DNA from 3 places in the Roseateles sp. genome. Region 3 is predicted to be linked to each of the others. Evidence: predicted binding sites of a transcription regulator. Region 3 holds the regulator's gene; each other region holds the start of a gene.
What was found. The regulator FNR, encoded in region 3, switches genes on or off when oxygen is low (the NO sensors DNR and NnrR bind a similar motif). The targets are predictions, from matches to a motif close to TTGATNNNNATCAA.

Region 1 (3,272 bases), 1.4 Mb from region 3:
GTTCTTCTTGGTGTGCTCGCTGCCAGCGTAGGCTGTGGACTTGACCGCCCAGCCTGCGACATCACCGCGATAGGTCAGGTTGGCACCGTTGTAGTTGACGACGGCCCAGCCGTAGACATCGGGCGGCACCCGCACCCAGCTGTAGGCATAGCTGACGTCCTGGTAGTCGGAGTAGAAGAACAGCGGCAGCCGCTTGCGGCCCAGCTGCACGGTCAGCTGCGGTGTCAGGTTGTAGGACAGGTAGGCCCATTCCAGGTCGGCCCTGGCCTTCTGCGCCGCATGGCGTGCGACGCCCTGGGCGGTGAAGGACAGATCGGGTGTGAAGGTCCAGTTGCCCTGAATGCCGACGCGCGATTCGGGCGCCAGCGACCATTTCTGCTCGTAGACCGAACCGTGCGAGAAGTCGGCGATCAGGCAGGGGCAGTTCCACTGCGTGCTGTCCGGGTAGCCGATGTCAATGCCGCCGGCACTGATGACCTTGCCGGCCGTGATGTTGCCGAAGCCGGAGTAACTGAAATCAACCGCCTGGCTCAGACCGCTGGCGCACAGCGCGCCGGCGGCCAGGGCGATGCGGCTGACGTGGGTGAGTGATGGTCGTGCGTCGTTCTTTCGCATCTTGGGTCCTTCCAATGGATCAACAGCACCATCGCTTTGAGATGCCTGCTCCATTTATCGGCGTTTGAACCTGTTGGCTTGCGACGGAACAGACCGTTGTATATCGCCCAGTTGTGCGCTGTGCGCGCGCGGCGGCAGGATTACAAGGCCGGCCCCAGGCCAAGCGGGGCCGGCAGGGCATTCAGCACCGTCTGGAACAGCGCCCGGTAGGGTTCGTCCACGGCATGGCCGACTAGCGGGTCTCGGTTGCGCGCAAAGGCTTCGTCGAGCTCAGCCCAGTCTTCGGGCGCAAACATCTGCAGCGCCAGCGGCAGGACCTGCGCCTCTTCGATCTGCATGTGTTGCAGATAGCCGTGGACATAGCGTTCGGCCAGCTGCTCGAAAGCGGCGCGCCGGCTCTCGCCCATGAGCTCGAAGCCGAGCAAGGCATGTTCCAGGTCGCGGATGGCGCGCTCGCCGCGCTGGTGGTCTTCGTCCAGCCGGTCCAGCACGCTGCGGATCTCGGGCGCCCTGGCGCGCAGCTTGGGGAAGAGCAGCTCGCTCTCCTTGGGGTGGTGAAGGCGCTCGGGGAACTCGTCCAGGTAGAAAAGCATGGCGCGCAAGGCGGCGAAGTCCGGCCGGGCCTCGCGCCGGCGCAGCTCGGCCAGAAGCAAAGGCACCGAGCGCAGCATGGCGGCCAGGGCTCGGTGCTCCTCGCGAATCACCTGAAGGGTCAGCGGGCTGTTCGGCTTCATGGGGGCTCCTGCTGCGGCTGGGCGAGGGGCCGCGCAGGCGCTAGGCTGGCAGATTCCAGAGCCTTGGATTTGCGTTGGATCAAGCCCGGCTCAGGTCTTTGTCGGGGCCGCAAGCCAGTCCGTGGCGGCCGAAGCGCAGCGTCCAAGTAAAATCCGGGATTACCCCGCAACTTCACTTCCGCACGCACATGGCAACTACCGCTGCTCGCAACCCCACCTTGATGGCCAACGCCATTCGCGCACTGGCCATGGACGCCGTGCAGCAAGCCAACTCGGGCCACCCGGGTGCACCCATGGGCATGGCTGACATCGCCGTCGCTCTGTGGAGCCGCCATCTGCGTCACAACCCGACCAACCCGCAATGGGCCAACCGCGACCGCTTCGTGCTGTCCAACGGCCACGGCTCCATGCTGATCTACGCCCTGCTGCATCTGTCGGGCTACGCGCTGCCGATCGAAGAGCTCAAGGCCTTCCGCCAGCTGCACAGCAAGACCCCGGGCCACCCGGAAGTGGGCATCACCCCGGGCGTGGAAACGACCACCGGCCCGCTGGGTCAGGGCATCACCAATGCCGTCGGTCTGGCCCTGGCCGAGAAGATGCTGGCCAAGGAATTCAATATCGACGAGCACCAGATCGTCGACCACCACACCTATGTGTTCCTGGGTGACGGCTGCCTGATGGAAGGCATCAGCCACGAAGCCGCTTCGCTGGCTGGCGCCTGGAAGCTGAACAAGCTGATCGCCATCTACGACGACAACGGCATCTCCATCGACGGCCAGGTCGCCCCCTGGTTCGCCGACAACACGGCCCAGCGTTTCGAAGCCTATGGCTGGAACGTGGTCGGCCCGGTGGATGGCCATGATGTCGACGCCGTCGATGCCGCCATTGCCGAAGCCAAGAAGAGCAGCGTCAAGCCGACCCTGGTGATCGCCAAGACTCACATCGGCAAGGGTTCGCCGAACCGCGCCAACACCGCCAAGGCCCACGGCGAGCCGCTGGGTAACGACGAAATCAAGCTGACCCGCGAGCAGCTGGGTTGGGCGCATGAGCCCTTCGTGATCCCGCAAGAGGTGTACGCCGACTGGGACGCCAAGGCCGCCGGCGCCGCGCTGGAAAGCAGCTGGGATGAGCGTTTCGACGCCTACGCCACCGCCCACCCCGAGCTGGCCGCTGAGTTCCAGCGCCGCATGGCCGGCGTGTTGCCTGCCAACTTCGCCCAGACCGCCGTCGACGCCGTCGTCGCGGCGCACGGCAAGGCCGAAACTGTGGCCAGCCGCAAGGCCAGCCAGCTGGCGCTGGAAGCCTTCACTGCCGCCTTGCCGGAGCTGCTGGGCGGCTCGGCCGACCTGACCGGCTCCAACCTGACCAACACCAAGTCGACCCCGGCCTTCCGCGTCGAGGCCGATGGCAGCAGCAACGGCGGCCGTCACATCAACTACGGCGTGCGCGAGTTCGGCATGGCCGCCATCATGAACGGCGTGGCCCTGCATGGCGGCTACATCCCCTACGGTGGCACCTTCCTGACCTTCAGCGACTACAGCCGCAACGCCATCCGCATGGCCGCGCTGATGAAGCAGCGCGTCATCCACGTGTTCACCCATGACTCCATCGGCCTGGGCGAAGACGGCCCGACCCACCAGTCGATCGAGCATGTCGCTTCGCTGCGCCTGATCCCGGGCCTGGACGTCTGGCGCCCGGCCGACACCACCGAAACCGTGGTCGCCTGGACCATGGCCATCGGCAACGCCCAGCGCCCCAGCGTGCTGGCCCTGTCGCGCCAGAACCTGCCCTATGCGCCCAAGACCGCGGTCGATGACATCGCCAAGGGCGGCTATGTGCTGGCCGAGCCGGCCACCGTCGGCATCAAGAGCAAGAAGGCCCGTGCTGTCATCATCGCCACCGGCTCGGAAGTGCAGCTGGCCA
Region 2 (3,272 bases), 2.3 Mb from region 3:
TCGCTGTAACGCAGCGCATAGTCCCACTGGGCATAGACCCGAGCACCTTGGGCAAAGACGCTGCGCACACCGTAGGTCCCGACCGGCGAGGCTTGCGCCCAGCTGGCGCCGCCATCTTCGGAGCGGTAGAGCACGCCGCCCACCTGGCCCACCAGGGTCTTGGCGGCGCCGTCCAGAGCGCGCAGCTGGAGCAAGTCTGACTCATTGGCGAGCCCAGTGGCTGCAAGGCGTGACCAGCTCAGGCCTGCGTCATCGCTGCGCCAAACGGCTTGCCGGTACACATACTGAAAGGTGACCGGATCCCAGCTGCCGTAGTTGCGGGCGCGCACGATGACGGTCTTGTCGCCGACGGGGCTGATCGAGCTGCTGTAACCGTAGAACGAGCTCCCGTCAGTGTCCTTGAGTTGCAACACATCGACCGCCGTGCCAATGACGCTGCTGTAGCGCACCAGCTTGTCGCCAGACAGGCTCAGGTAGGCGCCGCCGGCCGTGCCCACCAAGGCATTGCCGTTGCCGCCCATGCTCCAGGTCTTGCCAGCATCGGCGCTGAGGTAGACCGTGCCGTAGGCGCTGTACTGCAGGCTGCCATCGGCCAAGATGGAGAGCTTGCCGCTGTCGTTGTCGAATTGCCAGGGGGCCGCCAGCGCCGTCCAGGTGCTGCCGCCGTCACGGGTGCTCAATAGCGTGCTGTTGCTGCCGCGGATCCAGCCGATCTTGTCATCGGCGAACACCACCTCCTGCAGGTCCGCGGTCACGCCGCTGCGCTGACGTGCCCAGGTCTGACCGGCATCGACCGTCTTGAAGATTTCACCAAAAGCGCCGACGCGCCAGCCCGTGGTGGAGGTGGCAAAAACAATCGAGCTCAAGGCGTGGCCGGTGGGCCGCGGCGCCTGCCAGCACCAGCCGGTTTCCTGCACGCCGCTGCACTCCAGGCCGCGCACCGCCGCCTGGTTGTTGACCGACACGGTGGTCTTGACTTCCTTGAACTGACCGGCCTCATTGCTGACGCGCAGCTTCACTTCGTAATCGCCGGGCTTGGCAAACACATGCTTGGGCGCTGCTTCGGTGCTGACCGTGCTGCCGTCGCCGAAGTCCCAGCTGTACTGCAGCTTGACCAGGCTCGCGGCGCTGTTGCCGAAGACGGTGGGCTCCGCGATATCGCCAATGGCCGGCGCCGTGATGCTGAGGTTCTCAGGCACCGGCGTGGGCGGCACGGGCACGGGGACGGGAACAGGAGGCGGCGCATCCGCCCCCCCGCCACCGCAGGCGGCCAGCAACAAGGCCAGGCTGGGGGCCAGGGTCAGGCGCGCCGCGCGCGCTGCGAATCGATAGCTCATAGGGATCCCTCTCTCCAGTGATGTGCGGCCCGTCGCCTCATGCGCCGGCCTGTTTTTTTCAGGCGCGATGATAGGTGCGCGCAGAGTCGTGTCGCCTCCCCCATAAGTGGGTGTTAGCTCGCCCGACCGTGCACCCACGCAGCTGTTGACCCAGGTCAACACCGGCCGGCCCGAGACTGCCAAGATGGCGTCAAGGAGATCGCCATGAGCACCCCCCTCAATCACGAACAAATGCAGCGGCTGCGTGCGGAACTGCTGCAGCGCCAACAGCGCCTGGAGCAAGAACTGGACGGCCTGCTGGGCCATCAAAGCCGGGCCGAGCATGCCCGGGAACAGCTGCTGCAGGACGGCGACGGCAATGGCCAGCGCGAAAGCGCACTGGATGCCGAGCGCGAAGTCGACCTGGCGCGCAGCGATCTGACCCTGCAATCGCTGCGCGAAGTGCGCACGGCGCTGGCCGCCTTGGACAGCGAAGGCTTCGGCCTCTGCCAGGACTGCGGCGACTCGATCGCCTTTGCTCGTCTACTCGCCAGCCCCGAGGCACGACGCTGTGTGAGCTGCCAAGGCCGACATGAAGGTCAGGCCCCGGCGCACGCACAGACAGCACGCCTCTGAACAGCTCTGATCTAGCCCATGCCGCGCCGCATGCCTGCGGCCCGGCAGTCCGGTTCCACCGTTTCTCAATCCCCACACCCGCAAGGACCCATCCATGAGCACATCGCAAGCCACTTTTCACGCCGTTGTCTGGCTGGACCATCAGCAGGCCAAGGTTCTGCAGTTCGACGCCGAGCATGTGCAGGCCGAGAAGATCAAGGCCCACAGCCACCACACCAAGCAGCATGGCAGCGCCGTGCGCAGCGAACATGAGTTCTTCGGCGAGGTCTGCGATGCCTTGAACGGCATCGAAGAGATCCTGGTCGTCGGCTCCAGCACCGCACAAAGCGATTTCAAGCACTACGCCGACAAGCACCGCCCGCTGATCGCCAAGCACATCGTCGCCTACGAAACCGTGGACCACCCGACCGAGCCACAGCTGGTGGCCAAGGCGCGCCAATTCTTCGTCAAATACGACCGCATGGCCGGCACGCCGTCGCCGATGTAAGCCAGCGCACGGTCCGGCGACCGTAGACTGCGTTCTTCGCAGCTCTTGAGCCATGAACGTGGGTCGTCGATATCTGCGCCTCACCGCAGGCGCCTCGCATCATGCTGCGCCGTGAATGCGTGTTGCAAGGCCTGGCCCTCGGCCTCGGCTCCGTCTGCGGAACCGGCCTGCTGAGCGCCTTGGGCATGAGCCATTCGGCTCATGCCTCAGGGCTGGCGGCCACGGGCATCTCATCCCTGCAAGCCTTCACCGAACATCTCCCGCCCCTGAATTTTCAGGATGAGGGTGGCCGGGCTGCGGGCTTCAGCACCGAATTGCTGCAGCTCATGGCAGCCAAAGCGCGCACCCAGGTGGACATCCAGGTACAGCCCTGGCCGCGCGCCGTGCAGGCAGCCGGCGCACTGCCCAACAGCATCCTCTATTCCCTGACCCGCCTGCCCGAACGGGAAAGCAAATACCGCTGGGTCGGCCCCATCAGCGAGCGCCGCATCATGCTTTACAGCCTGAGCAAGCGCCGCGACATCCAGCCGCTGAAAGACCTGCGTGATTTGCGCGATCTCAAGGTGGGCGTGGTGCGCGAGTCGGCGGCCGCGCGCCTGCTGCAAGCGGAAGGGCTGCGCCCCGGCGAGGAGCTGGAGCTGGCGCTTGATGACGGCAGCAATCTGCGCAAGCTGCTGGCCAGTCGCATGGACCTGATCGTGCTGCTGGACTGGGCGGCCGCCTGGCATCTCAAGCAGCTGCGCCTGGACTACAGCACCCTGCGACCGGTGCTGGAGCTCGACAGCCGCCACAGCTATTGGTACGGCCTGCACCTCGACAGCGACGAACGCGTG
Region 3 (3,272 bases):
CAGCAGCACCTGAGCCCGGCGCAAAAGCTGCGCCGCATGTTCCGCCCGCGCGTGATCATCTACACCGTGGTCTTGTTCGTGCTGTGCACGGCCTTGCTGGCCAGCCTGCTGTTCTTGCGCAGCCCCGTCAAGCTCGATGTGGTGCGTGACCGCGGTGTGCTAGCACGCGTGGTGGAAGACGGTTATGTCGAGAACCTCTACCGTCTGCAGGTCATGAACGCGACCGAGCAGACCCATCGCTACCGTGTCACCGTCAGCGGCCTGGAGGGTATCCAGCTCGAGAAGGCGGTCGAGTTGAGCGTCGCACCGGCCGAGGCGCGCTGGCTGACCCTGTCGGTGCGCGTGCCGCCCGAGACGGCGGCACGTGCGGCCCAAGACCACAAGGGCTCGCATGGCATCGAGTTCCAGTTGCGCAGCCAGGATGGCGGCCAATCCGGCGCCACCGTGGTGCACGAGAAATCAACCTTTATCGTGCCGCGCTGAGCGCCGGCTCGCACACGCACAGTCAGGAGACATACCCATGAGCCAGAACCTGAATCTCGATGCCCAAGCCCCGCTGGACAAGCCGGCCGGCTGGTGGCGTACCCCCATGATGTGGCTGGTCGTTGGCGGGCCCGCGCTGGTGATCGTCGCCAGCTTTGTGACCCTGAGCCTGGCCATCAGCCATCCCGACCCGGTGCTGGAAGAGAAGGTGGTGGCCAACAAAGCCAGCGGCGCCAAGGCCTTGCTGCCGGCCCGTGAAGCACGCAACCACGCTGCCACCGGCGGGCAGTGAAATGGACAGCGCTGATCGCTCCGCGTCGGCCGTCCCCAAGCTCAGCAGCCGCTGGGCCATGGCCGTGGCCTGGCCATCGTTTTTCATGGCCGGGGTGATGGAGGTGCTGGTGTTTGCCGTCATCGATCCCAGTGATCTGACTTGGTTCGGCGCTGAGCGGCTGGACTGGTCGCGCCAGGCGGTCTACACCGTCAGCTTCATGATCTTCTGGCTGGTGATCAGCCTATCGGCCAGCGTCAGTGTGATGTTGGCGACCTTGCCGGATCTGCCCGAAGACGCCCATCCACGCGGTTGGCCGCGCTGAGCGCCGCGCCAGACCCAGTCGCCATGGCGCGCATGAAAAAAGGCCTTCGGAATTCCGAAGGCCTTTTTCTTGGAGGTAGTTCGTCTCAGCAGGTGCTGTTGTTGACCAGCTTTTGTAGGCCTGCTTGGTCGAGGATGCGCAGATGGCGCTGCTTCACTTCGAGCAGGCCTTCTTCCTGGAATTTGGAGAAAGTGCGGCTGACGGTTTCCAGCTTCAGGCCGAGATAGCTGCCAATTTCCTCGCGCGTCATGCGCAGCACCAGGGCGGCGGCGGAGAATCCGCGCGCCTGCAGGCGTTGGGTCAGGTTGAGCAGGAAGGCAGCCAGGCGCTCTTCCGCACGCATGCTGCCCAACAGCAGCATCACGCCGTGGTCGCGCACGATCTCGCGGCTCATGATCTTGTGGAACTGGCGCTGCAGGTCGGTGAACTCACGGGACAGCTCTTCAAGCTGTTCGAAGGGGATCACGCAGACTTGCGAGTCTTCCAGCGCGACGGCGTCGCAGCTGTGGCGGTCGGTGCTGATGCCGTCCAGGCCCAACAACTCACCGGCCATCTGGAAGCCGGTGACCTGGTCGCGCCCGTCTTCTGAGGACACGCAGGTTTTGAAGAAACCGGTGCGCACGGCGTAAAGCGACTGGAACTCGTCGCCGCTGCGGAACAAGGTGTCGCCGCGCGCCACGGTGCGGCGAGTCGCGACCAATTGGTCGAGCTGGTCCAGGTCACCGGAGGACAAGCCGACCGGCAGGCACAGCTCGCGCAAATTGCAGCTGGAGCAGGCGACTTTCAGGGGCTCGATCTTGATCGGGACGGTGACGTTCATCGTGTGCTTCTTCAGGGGTTCAGCCCGCTCGCTTGAGCCGGCTTGCGCTTGTGGGACTTCCAGATTCTTGACGGACATGAGCATGATGCACCTCAAAACTTGAGGCATTGTTGTTCCGTCAAAGCGCGCGGAGCTTGATCCTTGTCAAGTCGCGCGGCCAAAGCCTTGGCAAAGTGCTGGACATGGTACAGAACATTCAAGGCCGCGCGCGCCCGGCCCCCGAGACAAGCCTCCCCGCCGCTGCCTGCATCAGTGAGGAGTTGCTGCGCCGCTTCGATGTTTCCGGCCCGCGCTACACCTCGTATCCGACGGCCGACCGCTTTGTTGAGGCTTTCACGCTGGAGCAATACCAGCAGGCCCTGGCGCAGCGATCGGGCGGCTCCCAAATTGGAGGCAACACGCCGCTGTCGCTGTACATCCACATTCCGTTCTGCGAATCGGTCTGTTATTACTGCGCTTGCAACAAGGTGATCACCAAGCACCATGACCGTGCCACCGAATATCTGCAGGCTCTGGTCACGGAAATGGACCTGACCCTGGAGCATCTCGGTCGCGGCGCCGCGGTCTCGCAGCTGCACCTGGGCGGCGGTTCACCAACCTTTCTCAGCGATGCCGAGCTGAGCCAGCTGATGGCGGACTTGTTGGAGCGATTCCGTTTGGCGCCCGGTGCCGAGGTGTCCATCGAGGTCGATCCGCGCACCGTGACGAACGAGCGTCTGGCTCATTTGCGTCAGCTCGGCTTCAACCGCCTGAGCTTTGGTGTGCAGGATTTTGACCCCGAGGTTCAGAAGGCGGTGCATCGTCAGCAGAGCTACGAAAGTGTGGAGGCGCTGATGACGGCTGCGCGCACGCTGGGTTTCGAATCCACCAATGTGGATCTGATCTACGGCCTGCCGCTGCAGACGCCCGAGTCCTTTGCGCGCACCATCGCCCAAGTCGGTGCGCTCAAGCCGGACCGCATTGCCCTGTACGGCTACGCCCACCTGCCGCAGCGTTTCAAGCCGCAGCGGCGCATCAACGAGGCCGAGCTGCCGGTGGCGGGCGACAAGGTGACCATGCTGGCCGCGGCCATCAGCGGCTTCGAGCAGCATGGCTACAGCTATATCGGCATGGACCACTTTGCACTGGCCACAGATTCCTTGGCTGTGGCCAAGCGCCAGGGGCGGCTGCATCGCAATTTCCAGGGCTACAGCACCCAGCCTGATTGCGATTTGATTGCCCTCGGCGTGTCTGCCATCGGCCGGGTCGGCGCCAGCTACAGCCAAAACGCCAAGACCCTGGACGAGTACTACGACTCACTGCGCCAAGGGCAGTTGCCGATTCAACGCGGCCTGGCATTGACGCGCGACGACATCGTTCGCCGGGCGGTGATC

Region 1: ACQY39_RS06150 (hemerythrin domain-containing protein) is a predicted target of FNR. The motif match lies at 1,419-1,432, and genes of this name have one in related genera.
Region 2: ACQY39_RS02600 (TraR/DksA family transcriptional regulator) is a predicted target of FNR. The motif match lies at 1,483-1,496, and genes of this name have one in related genera.

The regions. Positions count from the first base shown of each region.
Region 1 covers NZ_OZ253537.1:1,423,024-1,426,295, forward strand. The annotation lists gene ACQY39_RS06145 (hypothetical protein) at 1-615, opposite strand, end outside; gene ACQY39_RS06150 (hemerythrin domain-containing protein) at 756-1,349, opposite strand; gene tkt (transketolase) at 1,538-3,272, shown strand, end outside.
Region 2 covers NZ_OZ253537.1:577,128-580,399, forward strand. The annotation lists gene ACQY39_RS02595 (YCF48-related protein) at 1-1,337, opposite strand, end outside; gene ACQY39_RS02600 (TraR/DksA family transcriptional regulator) at 1,542-1,952, shown strand; gene ACQY39_RS02605 (hypothetical protein) at 2,047-2,439, shown strand; gene ACQY39_RS02610 (substrate-binding periplasmic protein) at 2,541-3,272, shown strand, end outside.
Region 3 covers NZ_OZ253537.1:2,836,789-2,840,060, forward strand. The annotation lists gene ccoG (cytochrome c oxidase accessory protein CcoG) at 1-483, shown strand, start outside; gene ACQY39_RS12160 (hypothetical protein) at 521-775, shown strand; gene ACQY39_RS12165 (hypothetical protein) at 777-1,079, shown strand; gene fnr (fumarate/nitrate reduction transcriptional regulator Fnr) at 1,165-1,899, opposite strand; gene hemN (oxygen-independent coproporphyrinogen III oxidase) at 2,082-3,272, shown strand, end outside.